One region of the Marinobacter sediminum genome, then DNA from elsewhere that is predicted to be linked to it. Evidence: predicted binding sites of a transcription regulator. Region 1 holds the regulator's gene; the other holds the start of a gene.
What was found. The regulator sigma-54, encoded in region 1, starts transcription at its own class of promoters, with help from an activator protein. The targets are predictions, from matches to a motif close to ANTGGCATNNANNTTGCTNT.

Region 1 (8,657 bases):
TCAGATCTCTTCACGGGTTTGCAGGTGCGGTAGCTCGGTGTGGCGGACCTGAACGTTACTGTAGCGCTGTCGGAAATGGCTGCAAAGCTGTTCCGAGACATAGACCGAGCGGTGTTGCCCGCCAGTGCAACCAATTGAAATGGTCATATAGCTGCGGTTGCTGTCAGCAAAAGAGGGAAGCCAGGCTTCGAGAAATGCAGTCAGATCATCGATCATTTTCCGACTGGCCGGTTCTTTTTCCAGAAAGTCGATTACTGGCTGGTCGGTGCCGACGAACTTACGCAAACTGGTGTCCCAGTACGGATTTGGCAGACAGCGGACGTCAAAGACATAGTCCGAGTCCAGCGGGACGCCGTGCTTGAAACCGAATGACTGGAACAACAGGGCCAGCTCCTGGTCCTTCCGGCCAACGACACGCTGTTTGATCATATCCCGCAGCTCGTACATGGACATGCCGGTGGTGTTCACGTAGAGATCGGAAAGCTTGGCGAGCGGCTCCAGGCACTTTTTCTCGTTGTTGATGGCTTCCCGAAGGGACGTCCTGTCATCGCTGAGTGGGTGCTTGCGTCGAGTGGCGTGAAACCGTTGGAGCAGGGACTGTTCATCGGCGTCGAGAAATATGATTTCGACTGTGACTTCGGTTTCCTCGAGCCGCCGGTAAATCTCTTCGAAGTTGGCCAGCTCGCCGGACAGGTTGCGGGCATCAATACTGACCGCCATTTTTCCCAGCCGACCGGGTGTTACCTGGTTCGCGGCTTCCCGGGTCAAGGGAAACAGCAATCCTATGGGGAGGTTGTCAATGCAGTAAAACCCCAGGTCTTCAAGAACATGGAGTGCTGTACTCTTGCCCGAACCGGACCGGCCACTGACGATGATCAGTTTCATGGTCACCCTGTCTCCACAACAATGAGTGTTAGCCGTCTGCAGCTGTCATGCGCTCATAAAGTGTCTTGGCATCTTCACACTGGCGCAGACGATCGCAGAATGCGCGTTCGTTAAATTTCTCGGCCAGCTGGCTGAGCAGTTCCAGGTGCTCGCTGGTTGCCTCCTTGGGAACAACGAGGGCAAACACGAGATCCACCGGCTGGTTATCGATGGCGTCGAACTCGATGCTTTCTTCCAGCGTGAGCAGAACGCCGACGACGTGATCCAGTCCTTCCAGGCGGCAATGGGGTATGGCAATGCCTTGGCCAATACCGGTGCTGCCCAGGCGCTCACGCGCGACCAGATTATTGAAGATCTGGGTTTCGCTGAGCGAGCCGTCATGCTGGTTGATCTGCTCGGCAATGGATTCCAGAACCCGTTTCTTGCTGGATGCAGGTATCCGGCAAAGACTCAGCTCCGGTGCAAGGATGTTGTCAATGGTCAGGGATGTGTCGCTCATGAATCGACTGCATTTCCGTAAAAAAAAGGCTGCGGCAGGTTAGCCATGCCGCAGCGCGATTAGATGACACGCATGAAAACGGGCGTTTAACGAGACCCGTTTCCGTGCATCCGGTCTACATTCTTTTCCTTATGCTTGAGGATCTGACGGTCCAGCTTGTCAATGAGCGAATCAATCGCTGCATACATATCCCCATTCTCAGCCTTTGCGTGAATCTCACCACCAACCACGTGAAGCGTCGCCTCCGCCATCTGGCGCACTTTTTCCACTTCCAGGGTTACCTGGCAATTGCTGATGTGGTCAAAGTGGCGTTCCAGCTTGCCAAATTTTTCTGAAACGTAATCTTTCAATGCGGGAGTCAGTTCTACGTGATGGCCTGAAATATTGAGTTGCATAGGCGTCTCCTGTTGTCATCATGCCGACTCCCGAGGGGGCCGGGCTGAGTGCTGGCGCATCGCGCGCCGGCGAATCGTGTTCCTGGGCAAGGCCTGTAAAGTAAAAGGCTCCCTATACCAGTCGCTTCCGCTCGTTTGAGGGTGGTATATGCATCGCTTCTCGATACTTGGCCACCGTGCGTCTCGCCACCTTGATACCTTGTTCCCCTAGCATGGCTGCAATTTTACTGTCACTCAACGGCTTTTTGGGAGTTTCTGCTGCAACCAGCTTCTTGATCATTGCACGGATTGCCGTGGAGGAGCATTCACCACCCTCATTCGTGCTGACGTGACTGGAGAAGAAGTACTTGAGTTCAAAAATTCCCCGGGGGGTGTGCATGAATTTCTGAGTAGTAACACGGGAAATCGTCGACTCATGCATCTCCACCGCCTGGGCAATATCAGAGAGGATCAGCGGCTTCATGGCCTCTTCACCCTCGTCCAGAAATCCCTGCTGGTGCTCGACGATGCGGGTTGCCACCTTCAGCAAGGTTTCATTGCGGCTTTGCAGGCTCTTGATAAACCATTTGGCCTCCTGAAGCTGATCCCGCATGTAGGTGTTATCAGCGCTGCTATCCGCTCGCCTTATAAGAGAAGCATAGCTTGCATTAACGCGAATGCGCGGAGCGATTTCCGGATTCAGCTCTACGCGCCAGCGTCCGTTGTCTTTGCGGACAATAACATCAGGGATGACATAGTCCGGCTCGGCCTGGTCGATGACATCACCCGGGCGAGGGTTCAGGCCGGTAATCAGGGCCAGAACCTCTCTTAGCTGGTCTTCTTTTAACCGGCTCCGGCGCAGTAGCTGGGCGTAATCCCTGTTGCCCAGCAAATTGATGTAATGGGTAATGACCAACCGCGCCTGGGCCAGCCAGGGCGTGTCCGGAGGTAACTGGCTCAGCTGGATTAACAGGCATTCCTGAAGATCTCGCGCAAACACGCCAGGGGGGTCAAAGTGCTGTAAGCGATGCAATACCGCCTCAACCTCGTCCAGCTCGAGCGGATCTTCCTCGTTTTCATCAACCAGGCCGGTGTGAATTTCTTCCAGGGGACTGGTCAGATAGCCTCTGTCGTCCACCGCATCCATCAGGGCGTGCGCAATGGCCCGATCCCGTTCGCTCAGTGGCGTCAGGTTCAGTTGCCACTCCAGATGATCCCGGAGGGTTTCGGTGGGGGAGTTGCGGGTCTCGAAATCGTGGTCGTTTTCATCATCGTTCCGGGCTGCCGGTGCGGGAGCCGACTGGTAAATATCGTCCCAGGCAGTGTCGACAGGCAGGTCATCGGGAATGTTATCCGGAATCTCATTTTCCGAAGCCCAGTCGGGACCATTTTCCGTTTGATCCCAGTCCTGGCTGCTGTCCGGCTGTGCTTCGGCTGTTGTCTCTGAGCCGGCGTCTTCGCTGTTCGAGTCCGGTTCGCCCGAACTGGATTCCGGCTCGTCGTCATCCTCAGAGGTTTCCAGCATCGGATTGGATTCCAGTGCCTGCTGGATTTCCTGTTGAAGGTCGAGTGTGGAAAGCTGCAGTAGCCGGATCGCCTGTTGCAGCTGGGGCGTCATGGTCAGGCTTTGACCCAGCTTTAACTGTAAGGAGGCTTTCATCACCATGGTTCAGGATCCGTTACTCATCAGCGCTCTGCTTCGTGGACAGTCACATAAAAATTCGTTGTATGCCGGTCACTTGCCGCTACGGGAAAAAACCCTGCAAGTTCTTTGCCGAGTTTACTTGCTACAGTTCATCAACACAATCGGCCAAAGGAAGTCACAGCCTGAATTCGCTGCCCAGATACACTTCCTTAACCTGCTCGTTGGCAAGGATCGCTTCTGAATTTCCAGAGGCGATGATGTGCCCGCCGGACACGATGTAGGCATTCTCGCAGATGTCCAGGGTTTCCCGCACATTGTGATCGGTGATCAGCACGCCAATGCCCTTATCCCTGAGGTGGCGGATAATGTGCTTGATGTCGCTCACCGAAATCGGATCAACGCCTGCAAAGGGCTCATCCAGAAGAATAAATGCAGGTTCCATTGCCAGCGCTCTGGCTATCTCCACCCTGCGGCGCTCGCCCCCTGACAATGCCATGCCCACGCTGTCGCGGATATGGGTGATATGGAATTCCTCCAGCAGCTCCTGCAGTTTGCTCTCGCGATCAGCCCGTCCGAGCCCCTTGCGAGTCTCGAGGATGGCCATAATGTTGTCACGTACCGACAGTTTCCGGAAAACCGATGCTTCCTGGGGCAGGTAGCCAATTCCCTTCCGGGCGCGGCCATGCATGGGCAAGGGCGTAATGTCCTGGCTGTCGATGGTGATTCGACCTCTGTCTGCGGGCACCAGCCCTACAATCATGTAAAAGCAAGTCGTTTTCCCTGCGCCATTGGGTCCCAACAGGCCGACAATCTCGCCGCTTCGGATTTCCAGGGAGACGTCAATCACCACTTTTTTCTGCTTGTAGCTTTTTGCCAGATTACTGGCTCTGAGAACTGCCATCTGATCCCTGTTTGCTGCTGGTGCTGCGTGGCTGGATAACCATTTCGACACGGCCGGTGCCGGAGCCGGTGTCTTCTCCACCCTCTGCGGTGACGACCCGATGGACCGTATCATAATGAATGACGTCGCCCCGGAACAGGTTGCCATTCTGCTCAATGACGGCTTCACGCTCAAACGTCAGCTCGCTGTCTGAGGCAGACCATGTGATATTGCGTGCCCGGGCGTCTGTTTGTCCGCCGCCTTCCCGGGACGGCTGCTGGTAATGGGCGGGGCGTCCGGATGCTTCGATGCGGCTCAGGCCCTCCTCGCTTCGAAACAGCACGACCTGATCTGCGGAAAGGCGGGTCTTACCCTGGATAAGCTCAACGGCCCCGGTGTAGGTCGCGATGCCTTTATTATCGTCCAGTCGAGCGTTATCAGCGCTCACGGTAATAGGTTGGTCCGAGTCAAGATCAAAAGCGGCTGTGGGGGCTGCCACAACCAGGCCAATCACGACTGTCAACAGCGCCTGGAGGCGGTTATTTACCGGTTTCATAGCGTCCTTCCACCTGGGAGTTGAGTTCCAGAATACGTTTATCAATCCATGCCTTCATTCCCTTGGCACGGGTGACACCGATCCTGTCAGTAATCTCGACGGGCGCATCGGTATAGGCAGTGCCCAAATCATTGTCCAGTGTCAGGCTTGATGTTGTAAGTGTGGCCTCCCGGTCGCCAACCGTCCGGATAACGCGCACATTGCCTGTCAGGTAGAGCAGATTTTCATTTTGCAGCAGACTGCCGTTCTCTGCCTCAACAACCCAGGGCTTGGTTCCCGGCTCACCGTAGAGTTCAGCCCGGGGCGATTCCATGGTCGCCAGGTTGCCTTCCTCGAATTGTTCAATACGTGGACTGGTGAACTGTACCTTCAGATTGCCGGCCTCGTCATAGGTGGTGTAGCTGCCATTCACTATAAAGCCATCCGGCTCCCCCTTGCCTCGGAGTTCCGCTGCGTCATTTGAGACCACAGTTGGCTCATCACTGCGCCAGAGCAGGAACACGGTGGCCAGAATGGTACCGATCAGCGCGAGGGTGCGGATCCAGGGGCGATATTCAAGCTGGAGCAGAGAAACCAAGCGGCCCTTGACGTCGCTTTTGATGTCGCTGGATGCCCCGCTACTCATGCATCAGGCTCCAGATATCGGGACAAGGCCTGGTCCAGTTTGTCCTGGGCTGTCAGCAGCAGGTCGCAGGCTTCGCGGACCGCGCCACTGCCACCCGCTGCCTGAGTACAATAGTCAGCGTGATCGCGAACCAGCCAGTAGGCGTTCGGGACAGTGATGCCCAGCCCGGAAAACCTGATGGCCGGAAGATCGGGAAGGTCGTCGCCCATATAGGCGATGGCTTCCGGCCGGATGCCTGTTTTCCCGGCGAGTTCCTCCAGTGCAACTTTTTTGTCTTCACGGCCCTGCATCAGATGGGGGATGCCAAGGTCGCGCATGCGCTTTTCGGTCAGGGGAGACTGGCGACCGGTGATCACGGCTACGGTGATGCCCGCTGCCATTAACTGTTTCAGACCGAGGCCATCGAGAATATTGAAGGCTTTGAGCTCATCTCCGTTGGCGCTGAAGTAGAGTCTGCCGTCGCTCATGATGCCGTCTACGTCCAGGGCAATAAGCCGAACGCGCTCTGCCTTGGCCAGTAACGACGCCGACCATTCCGGGCTTAACGGGCTACTGATGACGGCCATTAGATAACCCCGGCCCGCAGGAGGTCATGCATGTTGATGGCGCCCACCAGAGCGCCGGATTCGTCGGTCACTGGCAGCGCATTGATCTTCATCTCTTCCATGATGTTCAGGGCTTCCGCCGCCAGGTGATCCGCCGCGATGGTCTTGCCGTTGCGGGTCATAACGTCCTGAATCGGGGTGGTGTGTAAATTGGGGTTTGTGTCCAGCGTGCGGCGAAGATCGCCGTCGGTAAAGACGCCGGTGAGGTTGCCTTGGGCGTCGATAATCGTCGTCATGCCCAGACCCTTGCGGGAAATCTCGAGAAGCGCACCACTGAGGGTGGTGCCCTCTGTAACCCGCGGTATGGTGTCGCCAGTGTGCATAATGTCGGATACGCGCAGCAGGAGCCGCCTTCCAAGACTGCCTCCCGGGTGGGACAGGGCAAAGTCCTCAGTACTGAATCCGCGGGCCTCAAGTAGCGAAACCGCCAGTGCATCCCCCATCACCAGAGTGGCTGTGGTGCTGGAGGTCGGGGCCAGTCCGAGCGGGCAGGCTTCGGTTTGTACGCTGACGTCCAGATTGGCCACAGCCTCCCGGGCCAGGGTGGAGTGGGGGTTGCCCGTCATGCTGATGAGCGGGGCACCCATGCGCTTGATCAGCGGGAGAATGGTGACCACTTCGCTGGTGTTGCCACTGTTGGAGATTGCGATTACCACATCCTGGCTGGTGATCATGCCCAGGTCACCATGGCTCGCTTCTCCCGGGTGAACGAAGAATGAGGGGGTGCCGGTACTGGCCAGGGTAGCGGCGATCTTGTTGCCAATATGGCCAGACTTGCCCATGCCGGTTACGACCACACGACCCTTACAGGCCATGATCACTTCGCAGGCTCGTGTGAAATGGTCATCAATGCGTGTCTCCAGGGCATCGATGGCATCACGCTCGATACGAATGGCTCGAAGCGCGGGGGTGCGGAAATCCTTTGAATTCTGTTCGGTCATCGGGCTTTGGGCCTGGCTCGCTGTGAGAAAAAACTGAAACTTTGTTAACGAAACCGTCCGACGTGGACTCGTCGAAAGGTGCCGAGAGTATATCATTTCCAGCACAAATCTCCGTCCGGTTACAGAAAGTTCAGTGAAACTGATCATGGCAATCGATACATTTGCGTTTGATGGATTGAGCTTGGAGCGTCCTTGGCATAATGTAGCCCCTCTTCAAAAGGTAAGGATTATGGGTTCACCCGCGTACATATCATTGAAGGACGTTGTTTTCTCCCGTTCCGGGCGCCGCATCTTCGACGGTGTCTCCCTGGAGATACCCCGTGGGAAAATCACCGCCATAATGGGCCCCAGTGGTACCGGTAAAACCACTTTGTTGCGGCTGATAGGCGGACAACTCCGGCCGGATTCGGGCAGTATTCAGGTAGATGGCCACCAGGTTCCGAAGTTGAAACGCAAGGCGTTGTACGCCTTACGGGAAAAAATGGGCATGCTCTTTCAGAGCGGAGCCCTTTTTACCGACCTCAGTGTGTTTGAAAACGTGGCTTTTCCCCTGCGGGTGCATACTTCCCTGCCGGAAGACATGATTCACGACATCGTTCTGATGAAACTCGAGGCTGTTGGGTTGCGCGGCGCCCGGGACCTGATGCCGTCTGAATTGTCCGGTGGCATGACCCGGAGGGTTGCTCTGGCACGCAGTATTGCGCTGGATCCTGAGTTGATCATGTACGATGAGCCCTTTGCCGGCCAGGATCCCATCGCCATGGGGGTGCTGGTAAAACTGATACGGGATCTTAACAGCTCCATGGGGTTGACCAGCGTGATGGTCTCCCACGACGTGCCGGAATCACTGAGTATCTGCCATTACGCCTGTATCATCGCGGATGGCACTGTCATCGGGCAGGGCACACCCGAGGAGCTTCGGCAGCATCCGTCGGAACAGGTTCAGCAGTTTTTGCTGGGGCAACCTGACGGGCCGGTTCCATTTCATTACCCGGCCGCTGAACCAGCCACGGATTACGGGCTCACCGGAGGTGCCGCTTGATAGACAGAATTGCGTCTCTTGGGCGTGCCGGTCTCCATCTCGTCTCCTCCTTTGGCCGCTCAGGCAGGTTTCTGATGGGCGTTCTGGCGGGTGTTCCCCGGCCGGCGACCGGTTTTCCCTTATTGGTGAAACAGCTTTATTCGGTAGGGGTTTTATCCCTTGCCATTGTGCTTGTTTCGGGGCTTTTTATCGGCATGGTGCTTGGGCTTCAGGGTTATACGATTCTGAGCGATTATGGCTCTGAGGCAGCGATTGGCCAGATGATTGCGCTAACACTGGTTCGCGAGCTCGGCCCCGTTGTTACGGCTTTGCTGTTCGCCGGTCGTGCCGGCTCGGCGCTTACGGCGGAAATAGGGTTGATGAAGGCTACTGAGCAGCTTTCCAGTATGGAAATGATGGGTGTCGACCCTCTCCGCCGGGTCATCGCGCCCCGACTTTGGGCCGGCTTTATTGCTATGCCGGTTCTGGCGGTCATTTTTTCGGTTGTTGGTATCTGGGGCGGCATGCTGGTAGGCGTCGACTGGCTCGGCGTCTTTGAGGGCTCTTTCTGGGGCAATATGCAGTCGTCGGTGGATTTTGTTGATGATGTTATGAATGGCGTCATC
Region 2 (8,657 bases), 520 kb from region 1:
AGCCGCACTGATTGCAACCCAGACGAGCGGGTTCCTGAGAATTTCTGCCAACGGACGGCCACCCCCGGAATGGGATTCCCGCACCAGCTCCTTTTTGGCCTTATACCCGAGAGCCAGAATAACAAGGGCCAATGCCTGCACCGCGGCCAGCCCCAACCAACTCATCAGGAAGGGATGCTCCCCATCACCACCAAGCGCCGCAACTTCAGGGCCAAGCCAGGCCGCAACGAGACCACCGAGCAAAACCCGCGCGGCGGCGGTTGCTGCCATACCCGGAGGTACGGATTCCATGGCCGCAAAACGATACTGGTGAACGACAGCCAGTCCCGTCCCGCCAACGACGGAGGCAAAACAAAGGAGAGGGAAAAGACCTTTCCAGGAAGCCAGGGCGCCAAGAGACGCAGACGTCATCCCCATGACAGCGCCAAGCAGCATTACCCGCTTGCGCCCCACCCTTTCCATTAGCCAGGTCGCGGGTTTGATAGCAAGCACCGTACCCACGACAACCAGCCCGACCGGTAAAGTGGCATATTCTGGCGCCGGAGAGAGAAGCCGACCCTGTATGCTCCCGATGAAAACAATAAAAGGCGCCGTGCACATGGCGAGTGCCTGGGCGGCAACCAGAACCCATACATTGAGGGGCATAGTGTTACTTTTTCCTGTAGATAATACCCGGATGGCACTGAACCATTTCATACAGGTGCGACAGGCCATTAAGCGACTCGGAGGCACCGAGAATCAGATAGCCGCCAGGGTTCAGTGTGGCGTGTATGCGCGTGAGGATGTCCTTTTTCAGCTCTGCCGAGAAATAGATCAGCACATTGCGGCACATCACGATATCAAACTTACCCAGCAGGTAGCGTTCAAGCAGGTTCAGCTCCCTGAACTCCACCATGTTCTTCAGCTGGGGACGGATCTGCCAGCCACCGTTAACCGAAGGTGTGAAAAACTGCTTCTGACGCTCAGGGGAGAGCCCGCGGCCAATGGCGATCATTTCATATTCGCCACGACGAGCCACCTCAAGAACGCTCTTTGAAATGTCTGTCGCAGTAATTTTGACGTCACGCAGCTTTCCGGGCCTGGCCCGTCGGAATTCCTCCACAATCATGCCAACCGAATAGGGCTCCTGCCCGGTCGAACAGGCCGCCGACCAGAATCGCAAAGGCTGTGTCGTTTTCCGTTCAGCAAACTCCGGCAGCAGCTTTTCCTGGAGAATACGGAACGGATGATTGTCCCGGAACCACAGCGTTTCATTGGTTGTCATTGCATCAATGACAACCTCCTGAAGGCTGGCTCTACCGGGACGTTTGAGACGTTCCAGCAACTCACCAAGGGAATGAAGCTGATTCTCCTCCAGAATCCGGCGAAGACGGCTCTTAACCAGATACTGTTTGTTTTCGCCCAGCAAAATACCACACGCATCCTGCAGGAACGTCTTGAAGGCTTCGTATTCCTGTGGGGTTATATCCGCTTTCATTGGATCTCAGTTCTGAATGAATCCGTGAGCAGTGGCATCATCCCTGATCAATGATTTCCATCACCCGCTCTGCCAGTTCGTCGGGGCTGAACTTGGCCATAAAGTCGTCCGCGCCCACTTTCTGAACCATGGCTTTGTTGAAGACACCGCTCAATGAGGTGTGAAGCATAACAAATAGATCACTGAGTGCGGGATCAGCCTTGCATCGCGTAACCAGCGTGTAGCCGTCCATCTCGGGCATTTCCACATCGGAAATAACCAGGGCCAGATGATCCCGCGCATTCGAGCCATCCTCGGTGATCTCTTTAAGGTACTGATACGCCTGTTTGCCATCGCTTTTGGTAACAACTGCCATACCGATGGCTGTCAGGCAGCGCTCAATCTGACGGCGAGCGACCGAAGAGTCATCAACAACGAGTACCGGCAGGTGACCCGCCACCCTCTCTGCGCTCTTGCTAAGCACTGCCTCAGTGACATCTTCCCTCAGAGGCGATACTTCTGAAAGAATCTTCTCTACGTCAATGATTTCTATAAGCTTATCATCAATCTTGGTGACGGCCGTAAGATAGACATCTTTGCCTGCCCCTTTTGGAGGCGGAAGAATATCCTCCCAGTTCATGTTCATGATCCGCTCAACACCGGTCACCAGGAAGCCCTGAGTTTTGCGATTGTATTCCGTGATGATGACAAAACTGGTCGCCAACTCCTCTTGTGGAATGCCCGGAAGGCCAATTGACATACTGAGGTCAATGATCGGAATCGTCTCACCACGGATGTGAGCCACGCCACGCACTACTGCCCGGCTATTGGGAATTGAAGATAACTTCGGACATTGCAGAACTTCCTTTACCTTGAACACGTTAATGCCGTACATCTGCCGCCCGCGCAAACGGAACAGAAGCAGTTCAAGGCGATTCTGCCCAACCAGCTGGGTACGCTGGTTTACACTGTCTAAAACCCCCGCCATCTTTTCTCTCCTGTCTTGCCGCAATCACGTCGGCATGCATCTTGCTGCTTAGTCTATATTGAACGGGCTGACAAAAAACCGTCGTTACCACGCGGATACAGTCTGTTTATCGGCCGCCACCCCCGAATCCTTAGTTATTTGCGGGCGCCCGGCTTGGTACTGACAGCATAGGACAAACGGACCGGTATGCGCATCACCATTTACGCCTTCGCACTGCTAATGTCTGGCCTCAGCGCCCATGCTGGAGCAGAGACGACAGCGAGCCAAATCCGTGGGGCGGCAGTTCAGTTCCTCGAGGCTTTTGCAAACGAACAAGCCGAGCACGGTTACACCGTCTCCTTTGAAGCAGGAAGCATCGACAGCAGGCTTTCGCTAGCCCAGTGCAGCAACCCTCTTTCTGTTGAGTTCACAGGTGATCCATGGAAAAGCACCCACCCTTCCCTGCAGGTTGCCTGTGAGAGTGACCGCCCATGGCGCCTGTTTGTCACCGCTTCGGTTTCGATAGAAGGACCGGCCCTTGTCGCTGCACGTCCGCTGGCTCGGGGGGAACGGGTGACCGTAGGAATGGTGACAACCAAAACCATGACGATTAACGCCAGCCGCCGGGGAGTAATGCGCAAAGCATCAGACGTGGCGGGCATGGAAATTCGCCGACCGGTTAACTCGGGCTCACTGATCACACCCGATCTGCTGGCTGCCCCGGACGCAGTCGAACGTGGCGACCATGTTATGATCACCGCCAAAAGTGGTTCGTTTGCAGTTAGTACGCGAGGCAAAGCCTTGGCAAATGCTTCTGTAGGTGAACAGGTTCTGGTCAGAAACCTTGCTTCCTCCAGAACGATCAAGGCAAATGTTGTTGCGCCGGGCCGCGTGGAAATTCCGATGTGACCGCAGGACAGGCAGCCTTTTGCCGGTCGGCAAGTAACTGCCGCGCCAACGCGTCGTAAGGCTGCCCCGGTGAATGGATGTTAATGTAAAAATCTGAAAAATTTCTCTAAAGCTATGGGCGGCTCAGCCGTTACGTAACTATACACTCGAGTAAGTCGCGCCCAGGCGTGACGTAACAGGCAAGCAGGTATCGATATGTCAGTTGACTTTAATGGAATCGGCGCAGGCCAGGTCAACACCCAGAGAACCACGGCCGACAAATCATCCGGTGCGCAGGATGCCCAGCAGGCTAGCAACCAGCAGGCGAAAACACAGGCTCAGGGTGCCCGGGAGGAAAACGTAAGTCTGAGCAGCCAGGCCAAGAACCTGAAACAGCTTGAACAGAAGCTCGGCGACTATCCCGAGATGGATGATGATCGTATCGCCGAAATTCGTTCAGCACTGGAAAATGGAACGTACAAAGTTGACGCAGAAAAACTGGCCCAGAAAATGCTTGAGTTGGATGGAAGCATTTTCGGGTGAGTAAACCATGGCTGCAATCGATGATCTGAAAGACCTCCTCTCTCAGGACGTCCGCCAATTGAAAGAACTGGCGAACGTCCTGCAGAACGAAAAGACCTTACTTTCGACGTCAGATATTCGCGCTCTTGATTCCCTGACAGCCGAAAAAAACCAACTCCTCAGTGAAATCCGAGAACGGGCCAAACAGAAAATCCGCACACTCGTCGCCATGGGCTACCAGCCAGACAGCGGCGAACCTTCCCGTTTCATCCATAGTGCGGGTCTGACTGAGCTTTACGATCTTTGGAAGGAGGCCGATACGCAAATGTCGGAGTGCCAGATCCTCAACCAGAACAACGGTCGGGTGATGAGCCACCTCCAAAAGAGGCTCGCTCGCCTGACAGATATTTTCCGGGGTGCCAATGCAACTCAAAAGCTTTATGGTGCAAAAGGCGAGCACACCTCAGTATCAAGCCGAACCGTTCTTGCGAGCGCCTGACCCCCAGAAGGCCCACCGATAAAAATGCCCGGTCTTCCCGGGTATTTTTATCCATAGCACCTATTCCCCTCATAATAGTCACCGATGATGGCAATCCTGCATCGGGGGACTCCACCGAAAAATTGGTACAATCTGCTAAGATCGTGCTCCAGATAACACGACGTTTGAACTATTTCAGGAAACACCTCTGTAGCTAACCCGAAGAGTGCCCCTTACATGACAAATACCGTAAAACCGATGCGTAATGTGATCCCTGCCCTGACTCTGGCGCTCACTGTTCTTTTGACGCCCACAGAGGCTCTGTCAGAGTCCGGAACCAGTGCATCCGATGCTGACCTCCCCAAGGTAAGAGTTGTAACCAGTGAGGGAGCATTCGAGCTGCAACTGCGGCCGGATGTGGCACCTGAAACCGTCAGTAACTTTCTGGAGTACGTCCGCTCAGACTTTTACGACGGCACCGTATTTCACCGTGTCATCCCCGGATTCATGATCCAGGGAGGCGGGTTCAGCCCCGAACTTTCACGTAAATCAACCCGCGCGGCCATAGCCAATGAGGCCAGCCAGACTCTTCCCAACCTCCGCGGTACCATCTCGATGGCACGTACCAGCGCGCCGGACTCCGCCACATCCCAGTTTTTTATCAATCTCGTGGATAACGGATTCCTGAACAAAGGTGTTCGGGGCGCCGGTTATGCCGTGTTTGGCAAGGTGACAGGCGGTATGGGTGTGGTTGATTCCATTGCCAACTCGAAAACCGGGTACTCCGGCGGTATGGCCGATGTCCCGGTGGAGCCCATCATGATTCAGAGCGTCTCCATTCTGGAAACCACCGAATAACACCATGGAGCGCGCGAGTCTCCCTCCACAGATTGAGCCCGCCGAGCTGTTATGGCGGGACGGCATCCCGGAGTCCGTCAGGTTCGGAGACCTTTATTTCAACCGTGAGAATGGACTGGAGGAAGCCCGTTACGTGTTCCTCCAACATAACCAGCTACCCGAGCGCTTTGGCAGAGTTCAGGCAGGCGGACACTTTGTCATAGCAGAGGCCGGTTTCGGAACCGGCCTCAATTTCCTGGCCACCTGGCAAGCCTGGAACGAACATAAACCGGATCAGGCGTCTACCCTGCATTTCGTTTCGGTTGAACGGTTCCCACTCACCCGCAAAGACCTGATTCACGCCCTGACCCTCTGGCCAGAGCTAACGCCTTTTGCCAAAGAACTCATCGAAAATTATCCGCCACTCGTCCGGGGTGTTCACCGCCTGATACTTGACGAAGGGAGAGTCCGACTGACTCTGTATTTTGGCGACATTCTGGAGGCCTGGGAGGCGCTTGAGTTTCGAGCCGACGCCTGGTTCCTCGACGGTTTTGCGCCTGCCTGCAACCCGCAGATGTGGCTGGACAAAACCATTACTCAGGTTCGCGCTCACAGCAAACCTGGCACCACTTTGGCAACCTTTACGTCCGTCGGCCGAATAAAACGGGCTCTCGCGGACGCAGGTTTCAGGGTTGAAAAGACCCGGGGCTTTGGCCGCAAGAGAGACATGCTGGCCGGGCTGCTTCCGGATGAAGTCGGCTTCGACCCCGCAGCCGGCGCCAAAACAGTTGCGGTAATCGGTGCCGGTATTGCCGGCTGCCTGCTGGCACGCAATCTTGCAGACCGCGGCGTTGAAGTCACACTGGTGGATTCTGCCAGCCAGCCCGGGGCAGCTGCCTCGGGAAATCGACAGGGAGCGACCTACGTCAAGCTGGGGGTCGAATTCAACGATCAGACTGAACTGGGGCTCACATCCCTGCTGTTCAGCCAGCGCTTCTACACGCCTTATCGCGATCGCTACTGGCATCCAACCGGTCTGTTACAGCTGGCCTGGAGCCCTCAGGAGCAGGATCGCCAGCAACGATTTCTGAGACGCAATGCCTACCCGGCGGAGATTCTGTATCCCGTAGCTCGGGAGGAAGCCTCCCGGCTGACCGGCATTCAGACCCAAACCGGGGGTATCTGGTTTCCCGGCAGCGGCTGGCTCGAACCCGCAAAGCTTTGCAAAGCACTCTCCGAGCATGCCCTTATCACCCCTGCATTCAGCTCCAATGTCGAGCGCCTGATTCCCCTTAATGGCAAGTGGCGGTTAACAGGCTCCGGCGGCCCGGAAATTATTGCAGACCGCGTTGTGATATGTGCCGGACACCTGTCGCCAGAACTCATACCGCTTAAGGGCGAATACCGGCTTAAAAGTATTCGGGGCCAGGTTACTCACCTGACAGACAAAGCGCTGCAAACACCAAAGGCGGTTATCTGCGGCGCCCGGTATCTGAATCCGATGGATGACGGTGTGGCGGTGACCGGCGCGACCTTCGATCTGCGCGACACCAACCCCGAAACCACGCGGGAAAGCCACGAGGAGAACATGAAAGCATTACAGGACATGCTGCCGGGCGCGCTGGACCCGGAATCCTCTCTTGCCGAGCTGTCAGGGCAGGTCGAAGGCAAGGTGGCGTTCCGCTGCACCACCCATGACTACCAGCCTGTCGCGGGCAGATTGTATGGTGCTGACGGCAAGGAACTCACAGACATCTATTTATTGACCGGGCTCGGGAGCAAAGGGTTGAGCTACGCGCCCCTCCTCGCCGAGTACGTCGCGGACCAGCTGACCGGACAACCCGCCTGCCTGCCCTCCCGTTTGGTGCGCCGTGTAGAGAGCCGTCGTATCCACCGTTCGGGAATGGCTTTATCGTAATGAATGAAGCTTCAAGATATCGATATATCGGCCGATAATTGATCAATGGATGCTTTGGAGCAAAGTCATGTCAATTTTTGTCAGTGAACCCGGCCGCCCCGTAGGCACCCGACTACCGGAAGTTTTCCGGGGGCGGCGCGTGGGTGACGTAACAGAGCTGACAGAGAGCCACCCAATCAGCACCAGCCATAGCGACACAACGGATGCCGAGTTTCAGCAAGCGGCTAATTCAGGTCGTCACAGAGCTCTTGAGGAGTATGGTGCGGCGGCGGCCGGGGAGCCGAAGGAGCAGCGCCCCTATCTGCCGGTGTCTTCCATTTGTTCTCCGGCCCTTTACACCCTGACTGCAGACGCAACAGTTTCCGACGCCCTGACTACCATGGACGACCACGGGGTAAACCACATTGTTATTACGGCCGAGAACAACGTTGCCGGGCTTGTCGATCGACGCTTTCTCCTGGGCTGGCTTCATGAAAACAAGGCAAACGCCATGAGCCAGAGCCTTGTTCATATTGAGCTGCCGGCTTTCCTGACCACCTCACCGGAAACCGATGCGCACCAGTTGGCAAGACTGATGCTCGCACACCAACTGAATGCAGCCCTGGTGATCGACAACACGGGAAAGCCTGCGGGTCTTGTCTCCAGCACCGACTACCTCCGGCTTTATGCCAATGCCGGACGCCATGCCGGAACCGTTTAGTTCAGTGGAGTTAACAACTCTCCTTCGGGGCTGAATAGCAGCATTAGCCATTCCGGACCACGACGGGACAGGGCTACAATTTCATCATCACGATAATTATCCAGCACCAGAATTTCCGAATCGTCCGCATTCAACTGAAGGCGCCAGTCGTTCCTGAAGGGGGCCTCGTCCAGGGTCTCATCGTCTGGCACCAGGGATACTCGGGCAATAATCCCCTGCTCCTGGCCGGTGATGACAGAATCACCGCTGAAATTTCCATCACTGGCCCCCGCGACAACCATGTCGCCCCCGAACTCCGCCAGTGCTGAAAAGCGATCGTGAGCCTGATCATCACCGTCATTAAGTGTAAACGCCCGGCTGACAACGCCGGTGCTTGAGTACCCCAGCAGGAAGCCGGCAGGACTGCTCGATGGGCTGCTTTCCAGAGCGTTGTCATCCTCGCCATTGTCCACCACCGAGTAATCTCCCATCCCGTTACCCAACAGCCAGACCAGACTGTTCGCAAAAAGTCCACTGGTGACAGTCTCGTCACCCTCAGTGCCAACCTGGTAGACCTGTACGGTGCCGCTACTGTCCGACGTGCTGTAAAAGAATGCGTCAGCGCCACCGATGACGGGTTCACCGTTTACAGAGCCCCGCGCCGAGCCAAACAGTATGGGGGACAGGGATAAAGCGCTACCGCCGGCGACCGAATCATCCACGTGCGAACCGACCTGCCGCGTCCAGGCCACCTGCGGCACTTCGCTGTTGCCATCCAGTTCCACGTCAATTCGCTGAAGAAAGCTGTCAACGCCTCCTGCCGGAACCTGCTCAGGCCAAGCGCCATCTGTTTCCCCCGCGACCAGCACATATCCGCTTGCCGTATTCATCGCCACTGAACGAACGACGTCA

Region 2: a site for sigma-54 is predicted at 2,473-2,492, ahead of flgA (flagellar basal body P-ring formation chaperone FlgA). Genes of this name have one in related genera too.

The regions. Positions count from the first base shown of each region.
Region 1 covers NZ_JAGTWY010000001.1:1,987,639-1,996,295, reverse strand. The annotation lists gene rapZ (RNase adapter RapZ) at 1-885, opposite strand; gene ptsN (PTS IIA-like nitrogen regulatory protein PtsN) at 914-1,384, opposite strand; gene hpf (ribosome hibernation promoting factor) at 1,471-1,779, opposite strand; gene KFJ24_RS09465 (RNA polymerase factor sigma-54) at 1,892-3,418, opposite strand; gene lptB (LPS export ABC transporter ATP-binding protein) at 3,579-4,304, opposite strand; gene lptA (lipopolysaccharide transport periplasmic protein LptA) at 4,282-4,839, opposite strand; gene lptC (LPS export ABC transporter periplasmic protein LptC) at 4,823-5,464, opposite strand; gene KFJ24_RS09445 (KdsC family phosphatase) at 5,461-6,030, opposite strand; gene KFJ24_RS09440 (KpsF/GutQ family sugar-phosphate isomerase) at 6,030-7,010, opposite strand; gene KFJ24_RS09435 (ABC transporter ATP-binding protein) at 7,240-8,052, shown strand; gene mlaE (lipid asymmetry maintenance ABC transporter permease subunit MlaE) at 8,049-8,657, shown strand, end outside.
Region 2 covers NZ_JAGTWY010000001.1:1,464,669-1,473,325, forward strand. The annotation lists gene KFJ24_RS06990 (MFS transporter) at 1-645, opposite strand, end outside; gene KFJ24_RS06995 (CheR family methyltransferase) at 650-1,477, opposite strand; gene KFJ24_RS07000 (chemotaxis protein CheV) at 1,515-2,444, opposite strand; gene flgA (flagellar basal body P-ring formation chaperone FlgA) at 2,631-3,332, shown strand; gene flgM (flagellar biosynthesis anti-sigma factor FlgM) at 3,528-3,854, shown strand; gene KFJ24_RS07015 (flagella synthesis protein FlgN) at 3,862-4,332, shown strand; gene KFJ24_RS07020 (peptidylprolyl isomerase) at 4,597-5,169, shown strand; gene mnmC (bifunctional tRNA (5-methylaminomethyl-2-thiouridine)(34)-methyltransferase MnmD/FAD-dependent 5-carboxymethylaminomethyl-2-thiouridine(34) oxidoreductase MnmC) at 5,174-7,066, shown strand; gene KFJ24_RS07030 (CBS domain-containing protein) at 7,134-7,766, shown strand; gene KFJ24_RS07035 (hypothetical protein) at 7,763-8,657, opposite strand, start outside.